DNA from 2 places in the Xenorhabdus doucetiae genome. Region 2 is predicted to be linked to the other one. Evidence: predicted binding sites of a transcription regulator. Region 2 holds the regulator's gene; the other holds the start of a gene.
What was found. Region 2 encodes ArgR, which controls arginine synthesis, uptake and breakdown. Its sites were predicted from a motif close to ANTGAATAAAAATACANT; they were not measured.

Region 1 (18,607 bases), 210 kb from region 2:
GTGCTGCTCCAACAAAATAATGCAATGGCCATTGCGGATTACCTGCAACAGCAGTCCCAAGTGAAAAAACTCTTCTACCCTGCGTTGAAGGATCATCCGGGGCATGACATTGCGGTTAAACAGCAGCAAGGTTTTGGGGCGATGCTCAGTTTCGAACTGGATGGCGATGAACAGACCCTGCGTCGTTTTTTATCTGCGTTAAAATTATTTACTTTGGCTGAATCCCTGGGGGGGGTGGAGTCGTTGATTTCTCATACCGCAACCATGACACACGCGGGAATGTCAGCCGAAGCACGGGCTCAGGCAGGGATTACGGATTTGCTTCTTCGTGTCTCTGTAGGAATTGAGGATAGTCAGGATTTAATTGCTGATCTGGACCATGCGTTTCAGGCAGCGGCAACGAGGTAATCATGAGTACACTGGCAACAGCGGGGGCGGAATCTGGCCGCCAGTTACATAAATTTGGCGGCAGCAGCCTGGCGGATGTGAAGTGCTATCAGCGGGTAGCTGACATTATGGCGAACTACAGCCAGCCGGGTGATTTGATGGTGGTATCGGCAGCAGGGAGTACCACCAACCAGTTGATCGACTGGCTTAAATTGAGCCAGAGTGACCGGATCTCCGCCCATCAAATCCAGCAATCTTTGCGGCGTTACCAGCAAGAATTAATCCGTGGTTTGTTGCCCGAAGCCGTTGCAGAAGAGCTGAGTGCCATGTTTATCGCTGATCTGGAAAGATTAAGTGCCTTGTTGGATAAACCCGTCACCGATATTACTTATGCGGAAGTGGTCGGTCATGGAGAAATCTGGTCTGCGCGCTTAATGGCGGCGGTACTTGAGGATCAGGGGATACCCAGCGCATGGCTGGATGCGCGTCAATTCCTGCGGGCAGAGCGCGTTGCACAGCCGCAGGTTGATATCAGTTTATCCCAGCCCCTGTTTAGCCAATTATTGATCCAAAATCCCAATAAGCGTTTAGTGGTGACCGGTTTTATTTCCAGAAATCAGAAGGGGGAAACGGTATTACTGGGGCGCAATGGCAGCGACTATTCGGCGACCCAAGTCGGGGCGTTGGCGGGCGCCAAAAAAGTCACGATTTGGAGTGATGTGGCTGGGGTTTACAGTGCCGATCCGCGTAAAGTCAAAGATGCCTGCCTGTTGCCGTTGTTGCGTTTGGATGAAGCCAGTGAATTGGCGCGTCTGGCGGCACCGGTGCTGCATACCCGGACATTGCAGCCGGTTTCCATCAGCGATATTGATCTGCAATTGCGTTGCAGTTATCAGCCTGAACAGGGTTCCACCCGGATTGAACGGGTGCTGGCAACGGGGACTGGGGCCAAAATCGTGACCAGCCATGATGATGTTTGCCTGATTGAACTGCATGTTTCTTCTGCCCATGATTTCAGGCAAATCTACAAAGACATTGACGCGTTGTTAAAGCGCGCTCAAGTCCGGCCACTGGCAACCGGATTACATGCAGACTGCAACCTGATCCAACTTTGTTACACCTCAGAGGTTGTCAATAGCGCCCTTGATGTTTTGCAGGATGCCGCCTTACCCGGCAAACTCTCTTTGCGTGAAGGCTTGGCGCTGGTGGCGTTGGTCGGGGCGGGGGTATGCAAAAATCCGCTGCACAGCCATCGTTTTTACCAACAATTAAAAGATCAGCCCGTTGAATTTATCTGGCACGCGGAAGATGGCATCAGTCTTGTGGCGGTACTGCGTTCCAATCAGACGTCGCATTTGATTCAGGGATTACACCAAAGCCTGTTTCGGGCAGAAAAACGCATCGGTTTGGTGCTGTTTGGCAAAGGAAATATTGGTTCTCGTTGGTTAGAACTGTTTGCCCGCGAACAAAAGAATATTTCTGCCCGCAGCGATTTTGAATTTATTTTGGCGGGTGTCGTCGATAGCCGCCGGAGTTTGCTGAATTATCAGGGCATTGATGCCAGCCGGGCACTGGCCTTCTTTGATGATGAAGCGACTGAACATGAAGAAGATGCGCTGTTTTTATGGATGCGGGCGCATCCTTATGACGATTTGGTGGTTCTGGACGTGACGGCAAGTGAAGAATTAGCCAAAGAGTATATCTATTTTGCCAGTTATGGATTTCACGTCATCAGTGCCAACAAAGTTGCCGGCTCTTCCGCCAGCAACACCTACCGCCTGATCCGCGATGCCTTTGCAAAAACGGGGCGCCATTGGTTATACAACGCCACGGTGGGTGCCGGATTGCCGATTAACTACTCCGTCAGGGATCTGCGGGAAAGCGGCGATACGATTTTGTCTATCAGCGGCGTTTTCTCCGGCACATTATCCTGGCTGTTCTTGCAATTTGATGGTTCGGTGCCTTTCAGTGAATTAGTTGAACAGGCATGGCAACAGGGGTTGACGGAACCCGATCCACGTATCGATCTCTCTGGTCAGGATGTGATGCGTAAGCTGGTGATCCTGGCTCGCGAAGCCGGTTATGAGATAGAGCCTGATCACGTGCGGGTTGAGTCGCTGGTGCCGGAAGAAGCACGAGGCGGCTCTCTCGAAGAGTTCTTTGAAAACAGTGCCGCCATTAATGAGCAGATGCTGCAACGTCTGGAAGCGGCACGGGAAATGGGCATGGTACTCCGCTATGTCGCACGTTTTGATGCCAGTGGTAAAGCCAAAGTGGGCGTGGAAGCGGTGCGCAGTGATCACCCATTGGCCTCACTGCTGCCGGCCGATAATGTCTTTGCGATAGAAAGCCGCTGGTATCGCGATAATCCGCTGGTGATCCGCGGCCCCGGTGCGGGACGGGATGTCACGGCGGGCGCAATTCAATCCGATTTAAACCGCCTGTCGCAACTTTTGTAGTCTGCTGGTAGATTAACATCTAAACAAGATGCCGATTGCGCCAGTCCGCTGGCGCAATGGGTGATATACCGCAACACAAGGCCAGGAACCCTATGAATCAACAATATTCCGCAATGCGAAGTAATGTCAGTATGCTCGGTAAGTTGCTGGGCGACACCATTAAGGAGGCGTTGGGAGAAGATATTCTTGATAAAGTTGAAACCATCAGGAAATTATCTAAATCATCCCGCGCGGGTAACGGAATCCATCGTCAACAGCTTTTATCGACGCTGGAAAATTTATCCAATGATGAATTATTACCGGTTGCTCGTGCATTTAACCAGTTTTTGAATCTGACCAACGTTGCCGAACAATACCACAGCATTTCGCCACACGGTGAAGCGGCCAGTAATCCGGTCGCGCTGGCGGCATTATTTAATCGGCTCAAAGACAAACAATTCAGCAATGATGATTTGATCAACGCGGTCAATGCGCTGGCCATTGAACTGGTTCTGACCGCTCATCCGACCGAAATCGCCCGCCGCACCCTGATCCATAAGTTGGTTGAAGTTAATGGTTGTCTGGCACAGCTTGATCATGATGATCTGGCGGATTATGAGCGCACTAACATCATGCGCCGATTACGTCAGTTGATTGCCCAATCATGGCATACCGATGAGATCCGCAAGAACCGCCCCACCCCGATTGATGAAGCCAAATGGGGTTTTGCCGTGGTCGAAAACAGTTTGTGGGAAGGTGTGCCGGCTTTCCTGCGTGAATTCAATGAACAACTGGAAGAATCCCTTGGTTATAGTTTGCTGGTGGAAGCGGTGCCGGTACGTTTCACTTCGTGGATGGGGGGCGATCGTGACGGTAATCCCAACGTTACCGCCGAAATTACCCGCCATGTCTTACTGCTGAGTCGTTGGAAAGCCGCCGATCTGTTCCTGAAAGATATTCAGGTTTTGGTTTCTGAACTCTCCATGTCGGAGTGTACGCCTGAGCTTCGCCAAATGGCGGGAGGGGAGCAGGTTCTGGAGCCTTATCGTGAAATTGCCAAACGACTGCGGACGCAGTTAGGTAACACGCTGGTCTATCTGGAAAAATGCCTTAAAGGTGAGCAAGCCCTGCCTCCCGCCGATCTGCTCCTGCATAACGAACAGCTATGGCAACCGCTCTATGCCTGTTATCAATCCCTGAAAAATTGCGGCATGGAAATTATTGCGAACGGGCAACTGCTGGATACCTTGCGCCGCATCCGTTGCTTTGGTTTGTCTTTGGTGCGCATTGATATCCGGCAGGAAAGCACCCGCCATCGCGATGCCATTGCTGAGCTAACGCAATATCTGGCCATGGGCGATTATGCAAGCTGGCCGGAAGCCGAAAAACAGGCGTTCCTGTTGCGGGAATTGCAGTCAAAACGCCCGTTGATCCCGCGTGATTGGCAACCCAGCGCAGACACGCAAGAGGTTTTCGCTACCTGCAAAGTGATTGCAGAGTCACCGCAAGATTCGATTGCCGCTTATGTGATTTCCATGGCGAAAGTCCCTTCTGATGTGCTGGCGGTGAAATTGTTGCTGAAAGAAGCGGGATGCCCACTGTCATTGCCTGTCGCTCCCCTGTTCGAAACCCTTGATGACCTGAACAATGCCGAAAGCGTGATCCGGCAACTTCTGGGGATTGAGTGGTATCGCAGTCTGATTAAGGACAAGCAGATGGTGATGATAGGTTACTCCGATTCGGCCAAAGATGCCGGGGTGATGGCGGCGTCGTGGGCGCAATACCGGGCGCAGGATGCGTTAATCAAAGTGTGTGAAAAAGAGGGCGTGACGCTGACGCTGTTCCACGGGCGTGGCGGTACCATTGGCCGTGGCGGTGCTCCGGCTCATTCGGCTTTGCTCTCCCAACCGCCGGGCAGTCTGAAAGGCGGGTTGCGCGTCACGGAACAAGGGGAAATGATCCGCTTTAAGTTTGGTTTGCCGCAGGTGACGATCAGCAGCTTGGCCTTGTATGCCAGTGCGATCCTGGAAGCCAACTTATTGCCACCACCGGAGCCGAAACCAGAATGGCAGCAGATTATGGATACGCTCTCGGCGGTTTCCTGCGACATGTACCGTGATTATGTGCGTGAGCAACCGGAATTTGTGCCCTATTTTCGGGCCGCCACACCGGAGCAAGAGTTAGCCAAACTGCCGTTGGGTTCGCGCCCGGCGAAACGGCGCCCGACCGGGGGTGTCGAAAGTTTGCGCGCGATCCCGTGGATATTTGCCTGGACACAAAACCGCCTGATGCTGCCGGCATGGCTGGGGGCGGGTGCAGCGCTGCAACAGGTGATTGATGCAGGTAAATTGCCAGTATTAACCGATATGTGTCGCGACTGGCCATTTTTCAATACCCGTATTGCCATGCTGGAGATGGTGTTTGCCAAAGCCGATTTGTGGTTAGCTGAATACTACGATCAGCGTTTGGTAGAACCGAAACTCTGGCCGTTGGGCATAAAATTGCGTGACCAACTGGCACAGGATATCAAAACGGTACTGACCATTGCGCAGGATGAGCAACTGATGGCAGATTTGCCGTGGATCGCTGAATCCATCGCCTTGCGTAACGTCTATACCGATCCGTTGAACGTACTTCAGGCCGAACTATTACAGCGTTCCCGCCAGCAGGAAAACCCTGATCCCCATCTTGAGCAGGCGCTGATGGTAACCATTGCCGGCGTTGCAGCGGGAATGCGTAATACGGGGTAGTACGTTTTCTGAATCATAAAAGCTGAATGGGAAACCGTTCGGCTTTTTGCTTATCATGCTCCTGCATTACAGGGTTAAATTTTCCAGCAAATAATCAATAAACACACGGCTCTTACGTTGAAGCTGGGCGTTATTGGGAAATATCGCGGTGATATCCTGCTGCGGTAATGGGTATTCGGGAAATAATGGCACTAACTTGCCGGATTTTAGATCAGCATCGATTATCCAGTCTGGCAAAACCGCAACACCGAGACCGGATATGACCAAAGCGCGTATGGCAGAGGGCGAATTAGAGATATATTTGGCTTTGCCACGAATGGTAAGAGCGGGATAGGTTGGGTGTTTGAGTTCCCACTGTGTTGGGTGTTGTAAATTGCTATTGGCAATCCAATTAACTTTATTGAGATCAGTCGGTTTAGCAATGGGATTCTGTTTAAGCCAAACCGGAGCAGCGACGAGCTGAATACCATAGCTGCCTAAACGCCGGCTTCTCAGGGAAGAATCGTTTAGCGTACCCAGCCGAATTGCCAAATCAATCCGTTCGGTAATTAAATCATTCAACGCCGAATCTGCAAAATAGCTTATCTCAAGTTGAGGATGAAGCGAGCAAAATTGGCTGATGAGAGGAAGCAGAAATTTTTCACCAAACTCGGCCGTGGAAGTAAGACGTAATTTGCCCGTTAATGAATGATGCCGTTCAGCCACATGATCAAAGGCATTCTGGATATTATCAAATATCGCCTTAAAGTCTTGATAAAATGCGTTCCCCGCTTCCGTCAGTGCAATTCCCCGCGTATTGCGTATCAATAATGGCACATTTAACGCCTCTTCAAGCACTTTCACGTGAATACTGGCTACGGCTTTGCTGATAAAAAGGCGTTCTGCGGCACGTGTAAAAGAACCACACTCTACGACCGCGAGGAAAGTTTGTATTCGGTTAAGGTGAGGGTGCATTTTAATTGTTAAATTAAATGAAATTCAGTGTTTAAAATAGATGAATAGACGCGGTGAGTCAACAGCACTTAAACTCCGGCAACGGAGGAAAAACAATGACTTATCGCTATCGTATAGCCTTGATATTTTTACTTGGTTTTTTTATAGACTGCGTCAATATTTTTATGTCGGCCATTGCGCTGCCGGATATTGCCAACCAAATGTCGGTGTCTGAATCCCACGTTGCTTGGGTTGCAAACAGTTATATTTTGGGCTTAACCCTGATTATACCTATCAGTAGTTGGTTGGCTGAACGCTTTGGTACACGGCAGATTATGTCAGTCTCCATGCTCCTTTTTTCTCTTGCAGCACTATTTTCTGGTCTGGCCGAAAATTTTTATAGCCTGATTGGGTGGCGTTTTGTTCAGGGATTGGGAGGCGGTTTAATCATCCCCGTGGGGCAAGCATTAACCTTTAGCTTGTTTAAGCAACATGAACGGGCAAAAATCTCGACCTTAGTGATGTCAGTTGCGCTGATTGCCCCCGCAATTTCTCCCAGTTTGGGGGGCGCAATTGTAGATCACTATAGTTGGCGCTGGGTATTTCTTAGCAATATCCCTTTCAGTTTACTCGCATCAATACTTTCGTTCATTTGGCTGGGTAATAATGAAAAAATCGTTGCCCGTAAACCGGATCTCAAGGGATTGTTATTGGTGAGTCTGGTTTTGGTTTGTCTCTTGGTTGGCTTGTCTGCCTATGCTGATTCCACATCTCAGTGGCTGCCATTCATTGCATTATTCTGTGGCGGCTTATTCACGGTATTTTACATACGGCATTATCGCCATGTACAAGATGCGATTTTAGATTTGGCGATAATGAAAAATACACGTATGTGTTTTTCTGTGTGGATATATCACGCAATACCGGGTGTATTTACCGGCGTTAACCTGCTGAATATTTTTTATCTTCAACAGCAATTGGGATGGTCGGCAGAAAAAACCGGTTCTCTGATGATCTTATATGCGGTTGGTGCATTTGGTGCGATATTGGTTTGTGGAAAAGTGTATAACCGCTTAGGTGCTTATCGTTTATTTCTGTGTGGCTTGATACTTCATGCTGTTGGGATTGCGCTCTTGAGCACGATTAATCATAGCCATGATCTGTTTGGTCTGGTTGCCGCTTATTTACTGATGGGCATCGGTGGCGGCATTGGCGCTAATACCGCACAGACAACGGCGCTGATCGATTTTGCGGGCGAACAATTATCCCGTGCCAGCGTTATTTGGAACCTTAATCGTCAAATATCATTCAGTATAGGCGCGGCACTGTTCACGATGATTTTTAATGTATTGCAGCAGAAATTTATTTCTACTTATGCGTATCACCTTACTTTTGTTCTTGCTGCGATATTGGGTCTATTGCCATTAATCGGATTAAATCAACTGAAAAAACGTGTGGAGAAGGTATGCAAACGGAACGAGAATTAGTGGCTCAACAAAGTGTTATTGAACTACACCAATGGATTGAAAATGTTTTTACCAATCACTTACAACAAGAGTCTGGAACACTGAATAAGTTGTTGAATAGCTTTGCCTCTGATTTCGCCATGATAACGACGTCAGGGCAATATATGACCTTAGACCAAGTAAAAACGATGTTTAGGCTAAACATTGGTTCCCGACCTGGACTAAAAATCGAGATTGATGAATGTGAAGTCATTACATCAAACGAACAGTGTGTCGTTTTACGCTATCGTGAAAAACATACCAGAGATGGAAATACGCATAGTCGTTGGTCAGTTGTGAGTATTTCATATATTGATGGGCACCCTCGTTGGCGTTATTTGCATGAGACGGCTATTGCTGAATGAGGTTGCTGTGGAAATGTGCAAGATTGGCGATTTTTAGTTTTTTGAGTGCCAAAAGCCGAGTGGGAAACCGTTCGGCTTTTTTAGTTTTAATTTGTTGAAGAAAGATACCCTTCACATTTCTGATAACCCCCTCTTATTTAGAATAAAAAAATAGGATAAAACTGCATCATTTCTTTTTGTCGAATGATGAACAGTGATAATGCACAAAAATTATCTGAATATATTCTTACTTTTTATCGGGCAAGGTCTTACTGGAACCATCATTTCTTTATTAACGCTCACCTCAACGTTAGTGGGTCATAAATTGTCACCCACTGATTTTCTATCAACATTGCCAGTGACAGCCACGGTGTGCGGCGCAGCATTGATGGTTTATTACGCTGCAACACTGATGGAAAAATATGGCAGAAGAAATGCTTTTGTTATTGGCAACTTGATTGGAATAGTGGGAAGTGGATTGGCGGGAATGGCGATTGTCTATCAATCTTTTGCTTTTTTCACGTTAGGAACTTTTATTTTGGGAGGATCAACCGTTTTTAATCAATACTACCGCTTTGCCGCGGCTGAGGTTTTTGATGACGCTTCCAGCAAGAAAAAAGCCATCTCATTGATTATTGGTGGCGGCGTGATTGGTGGGGTATTGGGACCCTATATTGCTACAAAAGGGGCTTACTTGTTACCGGATTATCACTTTTTGGGCGCATTTTTCCTCTCTGCCATGATATGTGGCCTGACATTGATAACACAGCTCTTTATCCGCCTTCCTGTCGTGCAAAAAGAGAAAATTATCCTTTTGACAAACAAGGGTAATAATCAGAACGATGATTTTGCCAGTCTGTTAAAATCGAAGTTATTTTTGCTGGCGACGGGGAGCTGCGCGGTAGGTTTTTCCCTGATGACATTATTGATGAATGCGACTCCGTTAGCGATGCTACATAAACAATTTTCCATTGAAGACAGTGCAGTTGTTTTGCAATGGCATTTTTTTGCTATGTACGCCCCTGCTTTGATTCTGCCATTTTTGGTGGATAAGTTTAAAACGGTGAATTTGATTATGTCGGGGGCTGTGTTTTTTCTCATCGGTATGGCTATCGCTGTTTACTGGGATGAAAAACTCGGTTTTCTGTTTTCGCTGATTTTTGTCGGTCTCGGTTGGGCATTAATGTTTAACGGTGGAACGTTTTTATTGAATGGATTTATTAATAGTCCATTCAAGCATAAATTGCAGGGATTCAATTCACTGATTACTTATTTGTCTAATATGTTTGCCTCTTTATCTGTCGGCGCTGTAATGAGTTATCAGGCAGGCTGGGGGATTTTGAATATTGTGGGTATTGTGATGATTGTAGTGTTTCTCACTATGTTTTTTATCAAAAGTCGAGAACTACAGGGAATGTGAACAGCCCTCATGCTTGAAAGTATAAATTCGCGCAGGCTGTTGTTATTCCCCTTTTTTATCAACTGAATAGTGAATTTATACAGGACGAACCCCCAATGTATGGCAGATGGCATAACTCAATTCCGCCCGGTTCAGGGTATAAAAATGAAAATCTTTCACACCCTCACGACTGAGGATTTTTACCATGTCCATTGCAATTGATGCACCGACCAAGTTGCGGCTTTCCGGATCGTCATCCAATCCTTCAAACATTCTGGTCATCCAGCTTGGAATACGAACATTGGTCATGGTGGCAAACCGTTGTAACTGACGGAAGTTTGAGACGGGCAAAATGCCTGGCACAATTTCTACGTCAATTCCCGTTGCGACACAGCGATCGCGAAAACGCAGATAACTCTCTACATCAAAAAAGAATTGGGTAATAGCGCGATTGGCACCGGCATCAATTTTACGCTTTAAATTAATCAGGTCGGCCTGCGCGCTTTTCGCTTCTGGATGCACTTCTGGATAAGCCGCAACGGAGATATCAAAATCCGCTTCTTGTTTTAAAAGTCCAACCAAATCAGATCCATACATTTCTGGCTTACCACCGTTAGCCGGTAAATCACCCCGCAATGCCACGATATGACGAATGCCATTTTGCCAATAATCATGGGCAATGTTGCGCAGTTCTTCGCGGCTGGCATCAATGCAAGTCAGGTGTGGAGCCGCATCAAGCCCCGTTTTTTCTTTAATGCCTTTGATGATGCTATGAGTGCGATTGCGTTCGCCAGAGTTGGCACCATAGGTGACGGAAACAAATTTAGGTTTCAGCTTGCTCAAGCGATCAATGGATTTCCACAGGGTTTGTTCCATCTCAGTCGTGCTGGGTGGAAAGAATTCAAAGGAAACACGAATTTGCCCTTCAAGTTCAGCCAGATTCTGATTCAGCGCTTCTCGCTGATTAGCGTGAAAAAAACTCATACCCTGTGCCCTCATGAACAAGCGGAATTTTTATCCGCTTACCTTTAGATGTTTAAATGTTTGTATGTCTATACGTTTAGATGTCCAAATAGAATGCGCGAAGCTGTGTTTTTAGTCAATCGGGAAATGGCTTATTCCCAATGAGGAATATTCAAAGTGATCAGGAAAGAAATTCATGTTGGGGGAATGTGGCAGTTAATCCTACTGATTAAACAGCAGGATTAAGTAATGACTATAGCGGCTATACATCAGATGATTGGTCGAAAACGTACAATTGGGGAACACGACAGGAAGGATAAACAGGTATTAATAATTAATGCCTATAAAAGTAATAATATTCTAAGAAAATAACTTATGTGCTAATTATTGTTCACAAGACGCATGATTATCTGTCTTAACCAACAATGGGCAGTATCTATTTCTCGCCGCTTGTGCCAAACCATTTTAAAATCAAAAGGAGCGATATCGAATGGTGGCGCAAATATCTGTAAGCTAGGGTCATTTTCTACGCTAACCAAACTACGGTGAGCCACTGTGAGAATTAAATCAGTTCCGGAAATGATGTCACGGGCTATTCCCCAATGAGGTAGTTGTACTCTAATTTGTCTATGTAAACCTTCTTTTGATAAAACACGATCGATATCGTCTTCAACGCCTGCACGCATAGCTACAGATACATGGGGACGTGCCAGCCAAGAATTTCTATCAAGGTATCCATTTTTTGGAATAGTTGAAGCATCAGCGAGACAGGAAAACTTTTCGGTAAATAAGATATGAGCATGCAAATCTTCAGGCATTTTTTGGGGGAATACGCCGAAAGCGAGATCAATTTCGCTATCTACTACATCAACAAGCATCGACTCTCTACTAGTTTGACTTATGGATAGTTCAATATTGGGAGCAATAACGCGGAATGTTCGAATTAAAGTTGGCAGTAAAACACGGGCTCCATAGTCTGACATAGATAAACGGAATGTTCTTTTTGTCTGAGTTGGATCAAATAATGGAGGCTCAATCAAGGTATGAATTTGCCCCAAAATCTCACGAAGAGGTATGAGTAATTCTTGAGCTCGGGTTGTTAGTTCGAGCTTACCAGAGCGACGAACTAATAAGGGGTCATTAAACAGGTTACGTAAATTTGCAAGTGCATGACTGATTGCGGGTTGACTCTTATGTAGCCGATTTGCTGTACGAGTAATATGCTTTTCGATTAATAATACCTGCAGAGTAACTAATAGATTAAGGTCAACATTTCGTAGATTATTCATATTTATTATAATGGAATTTAAAATTTTTAATAAAATACATTAAGTTAACTTATAATTATAGATGGTTTTTAAATAAGTAAAATATAGATCACAAATTAGAATATACTGGGTATATTTACAGTTTAATAACTGAGGGTATACTCATCAGATACTAAATGGCTTGCCAAAATGGTAGGAGTCTCAAAGAAACTCAGTCCTATTTTTGCGAATGTCTTGATTGCAATAAAAGAAACCGCAAAAGGAAGGACTGAGTTATGCTTATCTTACCACCAACCTCCCGAAATGAACGGCGCCAGATGAAAAAAGTCGTTCAAAAAACCACAGATAAAAATTATGCCCGCCGGATCATGGGCATACTCTGGTTATGCCAAGGAGAGCCGGTCTCCCAAGTGGCCGATAAACTGTGTTGCGCTGAGTCTTCTGTCTGGCGCTGGATTAAGCGGTTTAGGGAGCTGGGATGGATGGGGTTACTCAGTTTACCGGCAGGCCGCCATACCCGATGGCATTTAACCCCCCTTTTGCCTTTTTTTTTCTTTTTTATTGAACTATTTCCCCAACAGTTCGGTTATTCTGTTTCCCCAATGGACCCTGGCCTTTTTGTTTTTTTAATCAAAAGGTTCTTAAAATCCCCCTTCAATGACCACGCCTTTTCCCTTTTTTCGTCAACAAGGGATTTTCTGAAGAAGAGCGGCCCCGCCATTCAAGTACCCGTTCCCGAAATATGAAAAAAAATGGCCCGCATTACCGAAGCGCTTCCCCGGCGTCAGAGAAACATCCTGTTGTTTATGAAGATGAAGGGATATTCACTTGAACCCGAAAATCGGGGCGGGCTGGTATTTTAAAGCCCAGCAAAAACGCATTAATACGCCGGGTAAAAAATCAAAAATACTACGTTGCGGGTTGTCTTGATGTCCGGACCAACAAAATTGTTTTTACGGGTTACATGAAGAAAAGCGCTCAATTATTTATCAATACGTTAGAAGAATTAAAACGCCAATATCGTCACGCAGAAACGCTCACCGTGATTTTAGACAACTACATTATTCATAAAAGTAAGTCAGTAAAAGCGTGGTTACGACAGAATCCAAGCGTGACACTTTTATTCCTTCCGGTTTATTCGCCCTGGTTGAACAAAATAGAGCGGTTATGGCAATCGTTACATGAAACGGTTACCCGTAATCATGGTTGCCAATTTATGTGGCAACTGATTAAAAATGTGAAAATTTTTTTAAAAACGGCGTCAGGAAAAAAGACGTTGAAAGGAATCAGAAATATCAGAGTCTCAGCATTATGAAAAGGCATTTAGAAATTTCATCAACTCAAGAGAAAAATATCTACAAGAAGACAGTAGAGTTAAGCGTAATAAAATATACGTAATTTATTGTCAGAATTCGATAGTATTGCTATTTGAGTGATTATTCAACTGTTTTTATACCTTATAAAATATGGTTGTATTGCTGACGTAGTAAATTATCTATTATGTGAGAAAAAATCAGAGTTTAAAATAATTCCTTTCTTGTAAAGCGTGATTATTTTAATTAAATTCCTGAATGTCAATTTTCTCATAATTAAAAATTTCAAAATTTATTAGCATTAGTCGTGAAATATTGCACCACAAAAACACCAGAAAAAATTAACACTATCCCAAAGATTCTCCCGAAATTCACTTCCTTAATAGGTAATCCCATTAATCCAAAATGGTCAACCAGTGCAGATACAATAATTTGTCCTGTTATCACACATATAATGAAGTTAGTTGCGCCTAATTGTGGCGTTAGAATAATCGCAGCGGTAATGTAGATAACTCCAGCAATACCACCGAACCAAGACCATATAGGTAAATTTATTACCTGAGTAATTTGTGGCGTTGGTACTCTCATTGTTAGGAAAACAGGAATAACAGCTAATAAACTCACTAAAAGTGATACCACTGTTCCCCATAATGGATGCCCTAAACTCCGTCCTAATGCTGCATTGGCACCAGCCTGAAGTGGTACTACAGCTCCGGCGAAAATCGCTCCACATGCCAAAATGGCCGTTGATATTGAGATAGGGGATGTCATTGGTATTGCCTCAAGTTAATGTTAAGTCACTTTATTATGTTTAACTATATTCCTTGGCTGAGTATCGAGTTCTAGGACTCTGTGATACTAAGCATGTTTTTCTATATTTGAGTGAAGATGTACCTATTGGATAAGTAACGACCTTAGGGTGTGGTGATTATTAAATATTAATAAAAAGAATTGAAATCATTTTTTTAATACAAAATTATTCAAATTATGAATAGTTGTAAAAACCCCGATGTACCCACCGGGGTTATAGGTAGTGAGAATTACGCTGCACTCAAACAAAAGTGCTCTACAAGCTGTGAAAGCAGTTTTCTTGTGGGTTCAATAAACGCCATATCCAAAAATTCATCGGGCTGATGCGCCTGTTCAATCGATCCCGGACCTAAGACTAATGTTGGGCACAATTCCTGAATAAAAGGCGCTTCCGTACAGTAATTGACGGTATCGGCTTTCGTTCCCAACAGTTTTTCAATCACACCGACCAGTTTGTGGTCTGTCGGGCATTCATAGCCCGGAATGGGGGGATGAAGTTCTGTCACGCTTAGGCGACCCGGCCAGCGCTGTTTTACCGGTTCCAGTGCGTCATTCAGCAATTCATCCAAATCCTGCAAGGTCAATCCAGGCAGCGGGCGGATATCCATATGCAGCTCGCAGCAGGCGCAAATGCGATTTGCCGCATCACCGCCGTGAATATGACCGAAATTCATGGTCGGATAAGGGATGACAAACGCGGGATTGTGGTAGCGCTCTTGTAAGGTGTGGCGTAGTGCTATCAGTTGGGTAATGGATTCGTGCATAAGATCAATGGCATTGACACCGCGAGCCGGATCGCTGGAATGCCCTGATTTTCCTTCAATGCGGATCGCAGGGGCGATATGCCCTTTATGGGCGCGAATTGGCTGTAATGAGGTGGGTTCGCCAATGATCGCAAAATCAGGCCGAATGTTGGTGTTGGCAGCAAAGTAACGGGCGCCTGCCATGGAGGTCTCTTCGTCAGCGGTAGCCAGAATATAAAGGGGATGAGACAGCTTACTGATATCAATATCCCGCAAAGCATCAATGATAAAAGCAAAGAAGCCTTTCATGTCAGCCGTGCCAAGCCCATATAACTTGCCATCGCGTTCGGTCAGGGTGAAGGGATCTTGGGTCCAGCGCCCTGCATCAAAAGGAACGGTATCGGTGTGGCCGCATAGCAGTAATCCCCCTGAACCACTGCCCAAGGTTGCCAGCAGATTGAATTTGCCTCGCGTTTCAGGGACGGGTTGAATTTCAATGGAGAAGCCGATCTCTGTTAGCCACTCCGCCAGCAGATTGATAACAACTTCATTATTTTGATCCAGTTCAGCATCGGTTGCACTGATAGAAGGAGCTGCAATGAGCTGATGATATAATTTAATAAAAGACGGTAATTTCATATTCACTGTTGACAGCCCTTACTCATAATAGTATCAATATTCATGCAAATTAATTGCATACAAATGCAATTCGGTGGTGGAATTAATACGATTGGGTTAATACTATAAGGTGAATAAATCCCATGTTGAATACGCTGATAGTAGGTGCCAGTGGTTATACCGGAGCTGAGTTAGCAGCATATCTACAACGTCATCCCTATGTCCATCTTTCCAGCTTGTGGGTTTCTTCTCAAAGTTTAGATGCGGGGAAATGTTTTTCAGCACTTTATCCTCAATATAAGGGAATACTTGATTTACCCTTACAGCCGTTGACCGATGTGATTGAGACGGCAAAGGGGATTGATGTGGTCTTCCTCGCGACTGCCCATGAAGTCAGCCATGATATTGCCCCGGAATTTCTGGCAGCAGGATGTATTGTGTTTGATTTATCCGGTGCCTATCGCGTACAAAATACACAGTTCTATAAAAAATACTACGGGTTCGAACATAAAAATGCTGCGTGGTTGGCGCAAGCAGTATATGGGTTGGCCGAGTGGCAAGCAGAGAAAATCAAGCAAGCACAATTGGTTGCCGTGCCCGGCTGTTACCCGACAGTTTCCCAACTCGCCTTGAAGCCGTTGCTTGAACAAAATTTATTAGATACAGAACAGTGGCCAGTTATCAATGCGGTGAGTGGTGTCAGTGGCGCGGGCCGGAAGGCCTCGATCACAAATAGCTTTTGTGAAGTGAGCCTGCAAGCATACGGGGTTTTTAACCATCGCCATCAACCTGAAATTGCCACCCATTTAGGGACAGAAGTGATTTTCACCCCGCATTTGGGCAATTTCTCCCGCGGTATTCTTGCCACAATCACCTGTAAATTGAAATCGGGTGTGACAGAAGCACAAGTGAGAGAGGCTTATCAGCAGGCCTATCATGATAAACCACTGGTGCGTTTATATGACAACGGGTTTCCCGCGTTGAAAGCGGTGGTGGGTTTGCCATTCTGCGATATTGGTTTTGCTGTTCAGGGGCAGCACCTGATTATCGTGGGGGCGGAGGATAATTTGTTGAAAGGTGCAGCAGCACAGGCAGTACAGTGTATGAACATGCGTTTGGGGTATGAGGAAACGCTGGCATTGCTTTAATTTCTAATGACTGAATGCCGAAAAATTAAGATTCCTACCGATATTAATACCGACAGAGGATAAATCCGATGGAGCCGTTAGTAATCAAGTTGGGTGGTGTGTTGTTAGACAGTGAAGAAGCGCTGGAACGGTTATTTACCACATTGCAGTTATACCGAAAAACACACAGGCGTCCGCTGGTGATTGTACATGGCGGTGGTTGCCTGGTTGATGAACTGATGCAGCAATTGCAGATGCCCATTTTGAAGAAACAAGGCCTGCGGATCACGCCAGAGGATCAAATCGACATTATTACCGGAACGTTGGCCGGAACCGCCAACAAAAAATTGCTGGCATGGGCAACAAAGTCTCGTCTGCCTGCCATCGGGTTATGTCTGGGGGATGGTGGAACCGTGAAGGTTTCTCAACTTGATGCCGACTTCGGTCACACGGGAAAGGCGCAAGCGGGAAAACCTGATCTGCTGAAAATTTTGCTGGATTTGGGCTATATGCCGATTATCAGCTCCATTGGTATCACTGAACAGGGTGAACTGATGAATGTGAATGCCGATCAAGCGGCGACTGCCATCGCTCAAGTGCTGAATGCGGATTTGATCTTGCTGTCCGATGTCAGCGGTATTTTGGATGGGAAAGGGCAAAAAATCCCGGAAGCTACGGCAGAGAAGATCGAGCAGCTCATCGACCAAGGCATTATCACCGACGGCATGATAGTGAAGGTGAATGCCGCGTTGGAGGCGGCAAAAACACTCGGACAACCCGTGGATATTGCGAGCTGGCGCCATGCAGATCAGTTGATTGCGTTATTTAATGGCATCCCTATTGGCACACGAATTTCAGCTTAATAAACAAAATTAAAAAGGTTATCCCTATGACTCAAAGCATTAAGAAAATTGTTCTGGCGTATTCCGGTGGTTTGGATACTTCCGCCATTATTCCGTGGTTGAAAGAGCATTATGGCAATTGCGAAGTGATTGCGTTTGTCGCGGATGTCGGCCAAAGCCGCGAAGATCTGGAGGGTGTGGAGCAGAAGGCATTACGTTCCGGTGCGTCTGAATGCCACGTCGTTGATCTGCGAGAAGCGTTTATCAAAGAATATGTTTATCCCGTGCTGAAAACCGGCGCTCTCTATGAGGGCAGTTATCTGCTCGGTACGTCAATGGCTCGCCCAATTATTGCCAAGGCACAGGTTGAACTGGCACTGAAAGTCGGTGCGGATGCCGTCGCTCACGGCGCAACCGGCAAAGGTAATGATCAGGTTCGGTTTGAGAGCACTTATACCGCATTGGCACCGTATCTGAAAGTGGTTGCCCCGTGGCGGGAATGGGATCTGCGTTCCCGTGAAGCGTTGCTGGATTATTTGAAAGTGCGTGATATCCCGACAACCGCAACGCTGGAAAAAATTTATAGCCGTGACGAAAATGCGTGGCATATTTCAACCGAAGGTGGGGTTTTGGAAAGCACGTGGAATGCGGCCAATCCAGATTGTTGGGTGTGGACCGTAGAACCAGAAGCGGCACCCGATAAACCGGAATATGTCACGGTGACGGTTGAAAAAGGTGAAGTGGTGGGCGTGAATGGTCAGGCGCTGTCACCGTATCAATGCCTTGACCAGTTAAATGGCTTGGGTGCCAAACATGGCATTGGCCGAATCGATATCGTGGAAAACCGTCTGGTCGGCATGAAATCCCGTGGTTGTTATGAAACACCGGGCGGAACCATCATGATGGAAGCGCTGCGTGGTATCGAACAACTGGTTTTGGATCGCGATAGCTTCAAATGGCGTCAACAATTGGGACTGGAAATGTCTTATGTTGTTTATGATGGCCGTTGGTTTGCCCCCTTGCGCCAGTCAATTCAAGCGGCAGCAGAAGTGTTGGCCGCCAGTGTCAGCGGTGAAGTTGTCCTGAAACTGTATAAAGGGCAGGTCACGGCGGTGCAGAAAAAATCAGCCAATAGCCTCTATTCTGAAGAGTTCGCCACGTTTGGCG
Region 2 (14,422 bases):
GAAAAGGCGCTCCACGCCCCAGAAACACCCCATGCCGATATAGGCAATTTCCATATTTTCAGGAATGTTATCGATCGCATGCTGTGTGATGTCATGGTAGGGTGATACCGTTAATGGTGTGCTCCTGCCGGGCAGGGTATCGGGTGAAGAAACATGTTGTCTTTCATTGGTTAAATTTGGCAAGATTATCTCCTGTATATGCACAAGTTTTATCATTATATGTGGCTTGTATATCTTTAAAACTTTACCAGAATTAATTTATTACGGCATTTTTTTAATACCCTACAGGTAGGATAAATATTAGGAGTTCGAGTGTCACGATATCCCCTCATATGTGCGCTTTTTGTCTCTATCGTCACTCCATCGGCTTATAGTGCAAATTTACGATTGAAAGTAGAAGGGCTTTCTGGCGAATTAGAAAAAAATACCAGAGTCCAGCTTTCCAATATCAGTACCGATGAAGTTGCTCCTGATGGCCGTTTTCGGGCGCGTGTGGAGAAAGCGATACGACAAGGGCTGCGTCCATTGGGATATTATGAGCCTACCGTTGTATTTACCTATCAAGAAAATACCCCGCCTGCCCGTCCCGTTTTAACGGCAAAGGTCACACTTGGCGAACCCGTGCGAATCGCTAAAGTGAATATTGATTTGGCCGGAGGCGCTAAAACCGATAAAGATTATGCCGCCCTGATCAGAAAAAATAGGCCAAAAGAGGGGACGATACTCAACCACGGTGAATATGAAGATTTTAAAAGTGCATTGACGAATTTGGCCGTTAAGAAAGGTTATTTTGATGCCGTAATGAAAAAGAGTGAGTTGGGGGTAGCCGAAGCCCTGCACGAATCGATTTGGGATTTTGATTTCGATAGCGGGCAACGTTACCGTTTTGGCCCAGTGACATTCCACGGATCGCAAATTCGTGAAACTTACCTGCATAACCTGATCCCTTTCAAACAAGGTGAATACTATACCTCAGAACAATTAGCCGAGTTTAACCGCCGTTTGGTTGACACCGGATGGTTCAACTCTGCGGTAGTGGTGCCGGATTTTAACTTAGGGCGTAACAGTCAGGATAAGGTATTACCGTTAAATGCTTCCTTGGTTCCCCGTTCGGCCAACTATGTTGAATTGGGCGGTGGCTATGCAACGGATGTCGGGCCGCGTGTTCAGGCAAAATGGAAAAAACCGTGGCTCAATTCCCGCGGGCACAGCTTGAGTACCAGCCTTAACCTTTCGGCACGAGAACAAATCATCGACGCATCCTACAAAATGCCGCTTAAGGTCAATCCCCTTGAAGAATATTATCAGTTACAGACAGGTTATAAACGTAAAGATATTAACGATACGATTGCGGATACTGCGACCCTAAACCTTTCCCGTAACTGGGATCGTTTCACCGGTTGGCAGTACGGCGTTAACCTGCGCTGGAGTCTTAGCCACTTTACCCAAGCCAATGTCACCAATACCACTGTGCTGCTGTATCCGGGCGTCAGCCTCAGCCGTATTCGCCAGCGTGGCGGCACAATGCCTTATTGGGGAGATAGCCAGCGTTACTCGTTTGATATTTCTGATACCACTTGGCGATCCAATGTCGATTTTTTCGTGTTACAGGCACATCATGTCTGGATAAGAACGTATCGCGAGAATCACCGCTTTGTGGTGCGGGCGGATTTGGGCTGGATAGAGACCAATGAATTCGACCAAGTGCCACCGGATCTCCGCTTCTTTGCCGGCGGGGATCGCAGTATTCGTGGCTATAAGTACCAGAAAATCTCACCGACAGACAGTCAGGGTAAACTCACCGGGGCATCTAAGTTGGCCGTTGGCTCGTTGGAGTATCAATACAATATTTATGGCAATTGGTGGAGTGCGTTGTTCGTTGATTCGGGTGAAGCGGTGAATGATATTAGAAGGAGTAATTTTAAAACCGGCGCAGGCATGGGGGTGCGTTGGGCTTCACCGGTAGGGCCGATAAAATTTGATTTGGCAACGCCAATCGGAGATCCAGATAGCCATAATGTTGAATTTTATATCGGGCTAGGGGCTGAACTATGAAGTGGGCAAAAAGGGTCAGTATTGTTTTCCTGCTGATGGTTGGCCTGTTATTGATGGCCGTTGTCGGGCTGATTGGCAGCCAAACGGGTTTGCATTTTATGATTAACAGTGCGGCACGTTGGGTTCCCGGATTGGATATTGCGAGTGTCAGTGGCGGTTGGCGCGATTTAACCCTACAAGGCGTGAAATATCAGATGCCGGGCGTTAACGTTAAGGCTGATAATGTACACCTCGCTCTACGGCTTTCCTGCCTGAAACACAGCCAAGTGTGTGTCAACGCGCTGACAACGGAAGGAGTCACGGTTTCGGTGAATACTGCTGAACTTCCGCCATCGGCACCTGAGACTGAATCGGCACCCTTGACTGAATTACAAACACCGTATCCTATCTCACTCGACTTGCTGTCTTTTAAAAATACGCATGTGCAGGTCGATGGTATCGCCATTGCATTGGATGAGTTTAAAACGGCGGCTCAGTGGCAGGAAAAGCAACTGATATTAAAGCCGACGGAAATTAATCATCTGCTGGTAGCTTTGCCAAAAAGTGCACCTGAAAAAGTTAGGGTCGCGCAAACAACCAAGCCGCAGGTTGAACCGCAAAAATCATTGGGTGAAACCTTGAAGGCGTTGTTCGCCAAGCCGCTGCTGGCGGAATTACCCGATATTCCCATTCCTCTTGATATCACGCTGGAAGGTATCCACGGCCGTCAGCTTCGTTTAACGGGGGATACTGACATCAAGATTAATGACTTGCGGCTACAGGCCAGTAATCATGGGCAGGCAGTCGAGATAAAAATGTTGGGCTTACAGGCCGCAGAAGGCTCACTGGCGATACAGGGAACGGCAAAACTTTCTGAGCAATGGCCGATCAATGTGGCAATTAAAGGCAAAGTTGATAATTTAAATAGTGTCAATCTGGACGGCTTAAAAGGGCAACAAGTTGATTTAACGTTAAAAGGTGCGCTATTGCAGCAACTTAATCTCGCCTTGAATCTTTCCGGTCCTATAACCGCCAGTTTGGATGCTCAGACTGAATTGGCAACAGCAGATTTGCCGGTACGTCTGGCATTGAAAAGCCAGCAACTGCAATGGCCATTGCAGGGTAAGCCCGAATATCAGCTTGATGGTGTCAAGTTACGTTTAAATGGACATGCCAGTGGTTACGATCTTTCCCTCCGCTCGGAGATTAAGGGCAATGATCTGCCTCCGGCCTTGTTGACGTTGGACGCCAAGGGCAATGAGGAATCGCTTCGGTTAACACGTTTGCGTTTGGCGGCCTTGCAGGGTAAAGCCGATATTATCGGTGTGGTTGATTGGAGTAAGGCCGTGAGTTGGAATGCCAAACTCATGTTGGATGGCATCAATACGGCTAAACAGTGGCCGGAATGGCCGGCCAAAATAGGCGGTAAAATAGCCGTGCGTGGCAGCCTGTATGGGGGAAGCTGGCAGCTTCAGATCCCTGAAATTGTCCTTGATGGTCATGTGAAGCAGAATGTGATCAAAGCGCAGGGTAAAGCGTCGGGTAATGCCGCAGGGCAATGGGATATTCCTCAACTCGATGTTGCCATTGGGCATAATACATTAAATATCCAAGGGCGGTTGACGGATGAGGCGTGGAAACTCGACGGTGAAATTCATGCACCGCAATTAAACGGCTTACTGCCGGGTTTGGCTGGCTTTGTGAGCGGTGAAGTCAAACTGCGCGGCAATCTCAAGGCACCGCAAATCATGGCGGATTTGAAGGCCCGTGGGTTGCGCTGGCAGGATGCGCTAAGGGTAGATAGCGCCACGATTAAAGGTGACATCCGCTCGGCTGACCAGATCCAAGGCCAGCTATCGGTTGTGGTGCGTCAATTGAAACAGGCGGATCTCACGATCAGGGACTTGACGCTCAACGCGAAGGGCACAGAAAAGCAACATGATTTACAACTGAAGATTGAAGGCACTCCGGTATCAGGCCAACTGGCGCTCAATGGCAGTTTTGATCGTCAAAAGGAGCACTGGAAAGGCAATATCAACCATACTGACTTTGTGACCCCTGTAGGTGAGTGGCGTTTAAGTCAGGCAATATCCGTTGATTACTTCAACTTGCAACAAAAAGCTATCGTTGGAACGCATTGCTGGCTTAATCCCAATGCGCGCCTGTGTATCTCAAAACCGCTTGAGGCGGGAGCCAGCGGTCATGCCCAAGTGGCGCTTGAGCGCTTTGATTTGGCGATGATCCAGCCATTCCTTGACAGAACGACCCAACTTAAGGGGATATTCAGTGGGCATGCTGATATCCGATGGACAGCCGATCAGGGATTGCCACAAGCAAAAGTGGCACTGCAAGGGAACGGTGTACAAGTTCGGCAGGTTGTCGAAGGGAATACCTTACCGATTAATTTTGCAGCCGTTACTTTGAATGCAGGGCTGGCAAATGGCAAGGCGAATTTGGCATGGTTATTCAAACTGGCTGACAATGGGCAATTGAAAGGTGACGTGCAGGTCGCTGATGTAGAAGGCAGCCGGAAATTATCGGGGAATGTCGATATTCAGGCACTTTCCTTAAAGCTGATTAAACCGCTTTTAGATAAAGACGAAAAAGCGGAAGGCGGGTTAAATGCCAAGTTACGTCTTGGTGGCAATGCGAAGAAGCCGCTGCTCTTTGGTCAACTGAATGCTGATATCGTGAAAATGAGCAATCATTGGCTGCCATTCGATATTACCCAAGGTCAGTTGGCGGTTCATTTTGCCGGTGCCAGTTCTGATCTGCATGGCATGATCAGAACGCCCAAGGGGCAATTAAACCTGAATGGTTATGCTGATTGGCGCAGTTTGGATCAGTGGTATGCCAGATTGGCTGCCAATGGTGACAAATTGCGTGTCACCCTTCCTCCGATGGTGAAGGTGGATGTCAGTCCCAATTTGGTGCTGGAAGCGAAACCAAACCTACTGAAACTCGATGGTAATGTGGATATCCCGTGGGCCAGAATTACGGTTCAGGAGTTACCGGAATCCGCGGTAGGGGTTTCCGCGGATGAAGTGATGTTGGATAAGCACCTCCAGCCCATTGAGAAGAAAAAATCATCTATTTTGATTCAAAGTAATTTAAATGTGCATATTGGCAATGATGTGCACTTGAGTGCCTTTGGTTTGAAAGCACGGCTCAAAGGCGCTTTGAAAGTCCTTCAGGATAAACAGGGGTTGGGATTAAATGGCCAGATTGATATCCCGGAAGGGAATTTCTATGCTTATGGGCAAGATTTGCAAGTGCGTAAGGGAACCATTATGTTCTCTGGTCCGCCGGATCAGCCCTTGTTAAATATTGAAGCGATCCGTAATCCAGAATCGACGGCGAACAAGGTCATCGCAGGTGTGCGGGTAACGGGATTGGCCGATAAACCGAAAGTGGAAGTTTTCTCTGATCCCGTCAAGTCACAACAGGAAGCCTTGTCTTACTTGTTACGAGGTGAAGGATTGGAAAAAGGGGATTATGACAACTCACAAATGGCCGCTATGCTGATTGGGTTGGGCATTGCCCAGAGTAGTCAATTAGTCGGTAAGATTGGGGAAACTTTTGGCGTTTCTGATTTGGCCTTGGATACCCAAGGGGTGGGGGATAAATCTCAGGTTGTCGTCAGTGGCAGAATTACCAACGACTTGCAGGTGAAATATGGGGTGGGTATTTTTGATTCTTTGGCAACCCTGACGTTACGCTATCGTGTTATGCCAAGATTGTATCTGGAAGCGGTATCTGGTATTGATCAGGCTTTAGATCTGCTCTATGAGTTTGAGTTTTAAAGATGCGAGTTATTGTTTATGGTAGCCTGAGGCGAAAACAAGGCAATCACCACTGGATGACGGATGCCCAATTGTTGGGAGAACACAGCTTAGAAGGTTATGAAATTTATGATCTGGGGCACTATCCGGCGGTTATCCGTGGCGAAGGAACAATCGAATGTGAAGTTTATCGTATTACGCCATCCATCCTGACAGAATTGGATGAGTTGAAAAAAAACTCTCAGGAGTACGAAAGGGAACTGATTGAGACACCTTATGGTAAGGCGTGGATCTACTTGTATCAATTATCTGTTGAGGGGTTACAGAGGATAACCAGTGGTGACTGGCTGAAACGCCACGAAAAAGAGTAAGTATTAGACGATTAACAAAAACCTCTGTCCCAGTTATGGGCAGAGGTTTTGGGAATTAAGATCCGCAATTACTGACCAGAATTATTTTTTGGCAGCGCGTTCGAAAGAAGACAGGATCTCAGCTTTAGCGGCTTCAACATTGTCCCAGCCATCAACTTTAACCCACTTGCCTTTTTCCAGATCTTTATAGTGCTCGAAGAAGTGGGTGATTTGGGCACGCAGCAGTTCTGGCAGATCGTTCACATCTTTGATGTGATCGTATTCCTTGCTCAGTTTGGTATGAGGCACAGCGACCAATTTTGCATCTTCGCCGGATTCGTCGGTCATTTTCAGGACACCCACCGGGCGGCAGCGAATGACAGAACCCGGTTGTAATGGGTAGGGCGTAGGCACTAATACGTCAACCGGGTCACCGTCGAGAGACAGGGTATTGTTGATGTAGCCGTAGTTACATGGGTAGAACATCGCCGTTGACATGAAACGGTCTACAAACAGGGCACCCGACTCTTTGTCTACTTCATATTTAATAGGATCTGCGTTCGCTGGGATCTCAATGATGACATAAATATCTTCAGGCAGCTCTTTGCCAGCCGGTACATTATTTAAGCTCATAAAACGGTTTCCTTCAATTTCAAACCAAAATGGAGTGCCGGGTATTATAGCCAAAACAGGCCGAAATTCCTCGGATTTTTCGGTGGTGGCGCAGGCTTAGGAGCATAATAAAAAAGCGCAGATCCACTGATGACCTAATTCTAATTTATGGTTTAATCAAGCCGCTTATTCATCAGGATATTCCGCCATAAAACTTTCTGCTTTTTCTACCATAGATTTTGTGCCGACAAAGAAAGGGACGCGTTGGTGCAGTTTATTTGGCACGATATCCAGAATCCGGTTTGCGCCATCGCTGGCTTTACCACCGGCTTGTTCCGCCAGGAATGCGATGGGATTGCATTCATAAAGCAAGCGAAGTTTTCCGGTTGGATGATTTGCCGTACTTGGGTAGATATAGATGCCACCTTTTAACAGATTGCGGTGAAAATCAGCCACCAGAGAACCAATATAACGGGTCGTATAAGGGCGCTGGGTGGCTTCGTCTTGCTCCTGGCAATATTTGATGTATTTTTTCACACCCAGTGGGAACTTGATGTAGTTCCCTTCGTTGATAGAGTACATATTGCCCTTTGCTGGGAATTGGACTTTCTCGTGGGTCAGACAGAATACACCAAGGGAAGGATCATAAGTAAACGTATGGACACCACAGCCTGTCGTGTAAACCAGCATGGTGGATGAACCATAAACCACATAACCTGCTGCCACCTGACGATGACCCGGTTGCAGGAAATCCTCTTCGGTGACAGGTTGACCCATCGGGGTAATTCGATGGTAAATCGAGAAAATAGTCCCGACGGAAACGTTTACATCAATATTCGAAGAACCATCCAGTGGGTCCATCAAAACAACATACTTCGCATTTTCTGCTCGGTCGCCATCAAAAATCACGATCTCGTCTTCCTCTTCGGAAGCAATACCTGCCACTTCGCCGCGGGCTTTCAGTGCTGCCTTGAGTTTTTCATTGGCATATAAGTCCAGTTTCATCTGAACTTCACCCTGAACATTAGAGGCGCCACTTGTGCCTAAAATATCCACCAGACCAGCTTTATTGATATCCCTATGGATAATTTTGGCACCTAACTTGATGGCAGACAGCAGTGCAGTCAGTTCACCTGTTGCATGGGGAAAATCTTGCTGCTTTTCGACGATAAATTCGCCTAATGTTTTCATGATGAGGGCCTTGAATTTGATTGTGGTTTAGGGAGAGTGCTTTACTTTTGTTTTGCATGTGCTGCACTTATGCGCAGGCAGTTTAGCCAAAGAATCCAATGATTCATAGGCTATTGCACTTCTAATCTCTGATTTGATGGTTAAAATAGTGATACAGTTCATGATATCAGGTAGAAATAATGCGTATTCATATTCTTGGCATTTGCGGTACTTTCATGGGTGGGCTGGCGATCCTCGCTCGCACACAGGGGCATGAAGTCACTGGCTCTGATGCCAATGTCTATCCACCCATGAGCACTTTGCTGGAGCAACAGGGCATTGAGCTGATCCAAGGATACGATCCGGCACAGCTCGATCCTGCCCCAGATATGGTGATCATTGGTAATGCCATGACACGCGGCAATCCTTGTGTGGAAGCTGTGCTGGATCGTGGCATCCCTTATACCTCCGGTCCGCAATGGCTGCATGATCATGTCTTGCCGGAACGTTGGGTATTGGCTGTCGCGGGCACCCACGGCAAAACAACTACGGCGGGAATGTTGGCCTGGATTTTGGAAGACTGTGGCTATAAACCCGGATTCCTGATCGGTGGTGTACCGGGGAATTTTGAAGTTTCAGCGCAAATGGGTGAAAGCCCGTTTTTTGTGATTGAAGCGGATGAATACGACTGTGCCTTTTTTGATAAGCGTTCGAAATTTGTCCACTACAGCCCTCGCACACTGATCATGAACAACCTTGAATTTGATCATGCTGATATTTTCGAAAATTTGGGCGCTATTCAAAAACAGTTCCACCATCTCGTCAGGGTTGTGCCGAGTACAGGTAAGATCATCGTTCCTGATAATGATATTAACTTGAAACAAGTGCTCTCGATGGGGTGCTGGAGTGAGTTGGAACCGATCGGAGAAAGCGGTCAGTGGCAGGCGAAGAAAACCAGTCAGGACAGCAGTCACTATCACGTATTCCATCAGGGGGAACAGGTTGGGGAAGTGCAGTGGTCATTAGTCGGTGAACACAATATGCATAATGGTTTGATGGCGATTGCGGCAGCCCAGCATATTGGTGTTCAACCTGCGGAGGCTTGTCAGGCACTGGGCAAATTTATTAATGCCCGTCGCCGCCTTGAATTGCGTGGCGAAGTCAATGGTATCTCGGTGTATGATGATTTTGCCCATCATCCAACAGCCATCTTAGCCACAATGGAAGCGCTGAGAAGCAAAGTGGGTGGCATGGCTCGCATTCTTGCCGTGCTGGAACCTCGTTCGAATACCATGAAAATGGGGATGGGCAAAAATGAGATTGCCCCTTCTCTGGGACGTGCTGATGAAGTTTTTCTCTATCAGCCAACTAATATTCCGTGGCAAGTGGTTGAAATTGCTGAACAGTGTGTTCAACCTGCTCGTTGGAGTGCAGATATGGATACTTTGGTTAAGATGATTGTCGAAACAGCACAGCCGGGTGACCATATTCTGATTATGAGCAACGGGGGATTTGGTGGCATTCACGAGAAGCTACTGGCAGCATTGACGAAAAAAGCAACCGCGGCTTAATTCATTATAATATGCTCAATAATAAGGGGATCGCGCCCATTGGACGATCCTCTTTTTATTTCCTGTTATCATGTGCTGTGCACATAGCTTGATTGGATTGACATACGGCAGACCTGCAAAATTAAAGCTCTTGTTCAAACAGGTTGAGAATGGCTTCGTAGAGTTGTTTTGTCGAAAAGTTTTGGGCTGGGGTAGAAAAAATGGTGTCATCGCCTGCAATGCTGCCAAGAATGCCTTCTGCTTTCCCCAATGAATCTAATAAGCGTGCAATTAATTGTGCTGCACCAGGGCTGGTTCGTATGACGACAACACAATGATTATAATCGACATCTAATACCAGATTTTTTAATGGGCTGGTGGCAGTGGGAACGCCCAATTCTGCGGGTAAGCAGTAGACCATTTCCATCTTTGCATTACGGGTTCGGACTGCACCAAATTTCGTCAGCATTCTGGAAACTTTAGATTGGTTGATATTTTCAAACCCCTCGTCCTGAAGCGCTGAAACAATTTCACCTTGAGAGCTGAATTTTTCTTCTTTCAATAATGCCTTGAAAGTTTTTACCAAATCTTCCTGTTTCGAAGGAACACGCATATTTCACCATCGTTGAATCCGTTATCAGGTTGACATTATGCGAAAGAGTGAATTTTTATTCAAGAAAGAGACGAATATAGTCTGGCGCTGAATATCATTTTATTTCTGCTTATTTTCTTTTTACCCGCTTTTTTACCCGCTTTTCTTTTTGCCAACTTAAATAGATTTTCATAATAGTGAGTGTTTGCAATCTTGTCCTGCGCGCCGTGCGGGTCAAGATTGACTCCTGTCATTTTGAAACGCTATTTAAGCAGGGTAAATGTGTTGTTAATTAAATGGTGTTGTTTAGTGTGAAGGGGAAGAGTAAGGTAATCAGCCAATTGATGAGGAAGACAACTGAAATAATTCTCAGAAAAGTGCCCATTATCTCATTAACAGATAAGCATTTTGTCTAAAATAAAGTAACTTTGGTGTTCCATCATCAGGTCATTAGGTGGATAATCTGGCTGTTAACAGATTGTTTTTAATACGTAGTGATTACAGTACTTAATTTAAGGAGTATCAGGATGAAAGTTGCAGTTCTCGGTGCAGCCGGTGGTATTGGTCAGGCACTTGCCCTTCTACTTAAGACCCAGCTTCCTTCAGGTTCAGAACTTTCCTTGTATGACATTGCTCCGGTGACCCCAGGCGTGGCAGCCGATCTGAGCCATATCCCAACGGAAGTCAAGGTCACTGGTTTTGCTGGTGAAGATGCAACCCCTGCACTGGTCGGTGCAGATGTCGTATTGATTTCTGCGGGTGTGGCGCGTAAACCTGGTATGGATCGTTCCGATTTGTTCAACATTAATGCCGGTATCGTGCGTAATCTGGTTCAGCAGGTTGCTAAAACTTGTCCAAAAGCATTAATTGGCATTATTACTAACCCAGTCAATACCACGGTAGCCATTGCTGCTGAAGTCCTGAAAAAAGAAGGGGTGTACGATAAAAACCGCCTGTTTGGTGTAACTACCTTGGATGTCATTCGTTCCAACACCTTTGTGGCTGAATTGAAAGGCAAGAAAGCAGAAGAAATAGAAGTTCCTGTTATTGGCGGGCATTCCGGTGTGACCATTCTGCCTCTGTTGTCTCAAATCCCCGGTGTTAGCTTCACTGATGAAGAAATTGAAGCATTGACCAAGCGTATCCAGAATGCAGGTACTGAAGTTGTTGAAGCAAAAGCGGGTGGCGGCTCTGCAACCCTGTCTATGGGGCAGGCAGCGGCACGTTTGGGCTTGTCTCTGATCCGTGGCTTGCAAGGTGAAAGCAATATTGTTGAGTGCAGCTATATTGAAGGTGATGGCAAATACGCTCGTTTCTTTGCGCAGCCTGTTCGTTTAGGTAAAAACGGTATCGAAGAACGTTTAGATATTGGCAAATTGAGTGACTTCGAACAAAAGGCACTCGATAACATGCTGGATGTTTTGAAAAACGATATTGAATTGGGTGAAAATTTTATTAACGGATAATTCATTTATTAATGATTTATTAATATACGAATTAAGCTAAATATATTAGATAACTAAAACCGCTAGTTAGAAATAACTAGCGGTTTTTCTTTCAATAATAATATTGATAGCTAATTATTCTTTTTCTCTCTAACTTTCCTTTCTAATAGTTCTCCTGTACGGGGATCGAAATAACGACTTGGCCATATTTCAGACGGATGCAGTTCTAAGTAATTCGCTATTATCCATTCTCCCTTGGGCCACGGGCGAGAAAGTGTATTCGCCAAAGTTGATGAGCTGAGCCCCGCCTCACGGGAAACGGCGGCTAACGTCGTTCCTCGTTTACGTAAAGCAGCAATAATATCAGCAGGATGCCAATCCGATTTCATAGAAATCATTTTTTTAATCCTTTTCTATTAAATTTGAAGCCACATTAGTGGTATAACTAAAGCGTTAATGTGAAATTAATAACGAACACGAACCTGTTATTAAGAAAATAAAATAACATTATTTTTTCTAAAAATATTTCTAATTTTTTCTTAATAACGTCTTTTTTGAACTTGGTTACAAAAATAGAGAAACATTATGAAAAAAGAGTGGTATACGGCAATGGAGTTGACCGGTGTAGGTGAGTTACCTAGATCACCACAAGGAGTTAATGCCAGGGCAAAACGTGAAGAGTGGTTGAGGCAAAAACGGGCGGGTGTTCAAGGAAGGGCCATTGAATACCATTACTCTTGTTTGCCTAAATCAACTTTAACGGCTTTGGAACTACATGAAACATCAGCGGAATATCAGGTTCAGAAACAAGATCCTCTCTCTATTTGGGTAAGTGCATTTAATTTACTCACCGAGGAAGAAAAGGAGGTAATTACCGAAGTGATATTACGTGATGGCATAAGAAGTTTTTTGGAAAAAATCACAGCTACTTGAGACAGCTTTTGAAAAGCCAAATGCTTAAAATTTGGCTTTCTCTTCACTGCTCCAGTATCAAGCGAGGAGAAAGAGATGAAAAAAGATTGGTATTCTGCAAAGGAGCTCATCGGCCTCGCAGGGCTGCCATCGTCTCCCCAAGGGGTCAATCTGATGGCAAGACGCGAGGGCTGGGAACAACGCCGTAAGCGTGGAGTACAAGGAAAAGCGCTCGAATATAATGTCAACAGTTTACCCGAAGAAGTTCTGAATCTACTGACTGTGAGTGAAAGTTCAGTCGAGTACTACCGGAATAAGCGGCAGGACCCCTTTATGATCTGGGTGGAGGCTTATTACCAGTTGAGCAAATCCGAAAGAGAGCGCATGGTTAAGTTCATTTTGAGAAAAGGGCTGGCCAGCCTTGTTCAATATGTCGGTATTCAAGATATTGATAATAAAGAGAGTGCCCCAGATTGAGTGATCTGGGACACTGATTGATTCAGTTCAGGAAAGTCGCTGTACGGCGACATGAGCCAATCCCTCAAGGGCCGCCTTGTATGGAGAATCTTCCAGTATTTGCAATGCTGAAATGGCCTTATCAGCTTCTTCTTCTGCCCGTTGGCGGGTGTAGTTAAGTGAACCACACTGTTTCATTGTTGCCAGTACAGTATCCAGCAAATGGCGGCCATTACCTTGCTCAATGGCACTGCGGATCAGAGCGGATTGTTCCGGCGTTCCGCGGGTCATGGCGTGCAAAAGGGGTAATGTGGGTTTGCCTTCATTCAGGTCATCCCCCGTATTCTTGCCGAGTGTGCTGTTATCTGAGTCATAATCCAACAGATCGTCAATTAATTGAAATGCGGTCCCCAGATAACGGCCATAATCACGCAGTGCGGCTTCTTGCTCAGGCGTGGCGTTGGCGAGAATGGCGGCTGAGTGGGCAGCGACTTCAAACAGGCGGGCGGTTTTGCTGTAAATGACCTGCATATAGTCATCTTCTGAAATATCCGGATCATTACAGTTCATCAACTGCATGACTTCGCCTTCAGCAATGACATTGGTAGCGTCAGACATCAATTTTAATACGCGCATGGAATCAAGATCGGTCATCATTTGAAATGAACGCGTATAGATAAAATCGCCGACAAGGACACTGGCAGCGTTGCCATAAATGGCGTTGGCTGTCTCTTTTCCCCGGCGCATATCAGATTCATCAACGACATCATCATGCAGCAAGGTTGCCGTATGGATAAATTCAATCAAAGCAGCAACTTTGATGTGTTTTTCGCTTGCACAATGAAGGGCTTTACCTGCCAGTACGGCAATCATTGGGCGAATGCGCTTGCCACCACCGCTGATAATGTAGTAACCAAGTTGGTTGATCAGCGCAACGTCAGAATTTAATTGGTTAAGAATGGTTTCATTAACCGCTGCCATATCATCAGCGGTAAGTTTAATTATCGATTCTAAATTCATGTTTTGGCTTTGGACTCTGATTCAGAGCTGTGCTCATTAATTAGCATATCAATAGATATCAAGATATATCGATTGTACTTGAAAAACCGTTCAAATAAATGACAATTGAAAAACTCTGTTTTTTTCTCATCTGTTCTAATTCTGCACTTGTCTTCTAGGCGGTTTTTGCGTAGAATTCGCGCCCTATTGTGAATATTTTATAGCGCGCTCTGGAAAGCATTTTTAGGGGGTGCGCGGAAAGCGGAGTTTATATGTACGCAGTTTTCCAAAGTGGTGGTAAACAACACCGAGTAAGCGAAGGCCAAACAATTCGCTTGGAAAAGCTGGACATCGCAACAGGTGAAACTGTTGAGTTTGACCAGGTACTGATGGTCGCTAATGGCGAAGACATCAAAATCGGCGCTCCAGTAGTTGAAGGCGTTAAAGTTAAAGCTGAAGTTGTTGCGCACGGTCGTGGCGAGAAAGTTAAAATCGTTAAGTTTCGTCGTCGTAAACACAG

Region 1: argC (N-acetyl-gamma-glutamyl-phosphate reductase) is a predicted target of ArgR. The motif match lies at 15,545-15,562, and genes of this name have one in related genera.

The regions. Positions count from the first base shown of each region.
Region 1 covers NZ_FO704550.1:208,030-226,636, forward strand. The annotation lists gene metB (cystathionine gamma-synthase) at 1-408, shown strand, start outside; gene XDD1_RS01005 (bifunctional aspartate kinase/homoserine dehydrogenase II) at 411-2,846, shown strand; gene ppc (phosphoenolpyruvate carboxylase) at 2,939-5,575, shown strand; gene XDD1_RS01015 (LysR family transcriptional regulator) at 5,642-6,529, opposite strand; gene XDD1_RS01020 (MFS transporter) at 6,625-7,995, shown strand; gene XDD1_RS01025 (hypothetical protein) at 7,974-8,378, shown strand; gene XDD1_RS01030 (MFS transporter) at 8,578-9,777, shown strand; gene metF (methylenetetrahydrofolate reductase) at 9,853-10,740, opposite strand; gene XDD1_RS01040 (LysR family transcriptional regulator) at 11,100-12,008, opposite strand; partial or broken gene XDD1_RS01045 (IS630 family transposase) at 12,263-13,302, shown strand; gene XDD1_RS01050 (DMT family transporter) at 13,586-14,071, opposite strand; gene argE (acetylornithine deacetylase) at 14,341-15,498, opposite strand; gene argC (N-acetyl-gamma-glutamyl-phosphate reductase) at 15,615-16,619, shown strand; gene argB (acetylglutamate kinase) at 16,688-17,461, shown strand; gene XDD1_RS01070 (argininosuccinate synthase) at 17,488-18,607, shown strand, end outside.
Region 2 covers NZ_FO704550.1:422,865-437,286, forward strand. The annotation lists gene msrA (peptide-methionine (S)-S-oxide reductase MsrA) at 1-183, opposite strand, end outside; gene tamA (autotransporter assembly complex protein TamA) at 313-2,055, shown strand; gene tamB (autotransporter assembly complex protein TamB) at 2,052-5,837, shown strand; gene XDD1_RS02135 (gamma-glutamylcyclotransferase family protein) at 5,840-6,187, shown strand; gene ppa (inorganic diphosphatase) at 6,269-6,799, opposite strand; gene fbp (class 1 fructose-bisphosphatase) at 6,965-7,969, opposite strand; gene mpl (UDP-N-acetylmuramate:L-alanyl-gamma-D-glutamyl-meso-diaminopimelate ligase) at 8,149-9,519, shown strand; gene argR (transcriptional regulator ArgR) at 9,641-10,111, opposite strand; gene XDD1_RS19320 (hypothetical protein) at 10,171-10,344, opposite strand; gene mdh (malate dehydrogenase) at 10,618-11,556, shown strand; gene XDD1_RS02165 (helix-turn-helix domain-containing protein) at 11,667-11,933, opposite strand; gene XDD1_RS02170 (DNA-binding protein) at 12,121-12,468, shown strand; gene XDD1_RS02175 (DNA-binding protein) at 12,544-12,924, shown strand; gene ispB (octaprenyl diphosphate synthase) at 12,952-13,923, opposite strand; gene rplU (50S ribosomal protein L21) at 14,175-14,422, shown strand, end outside.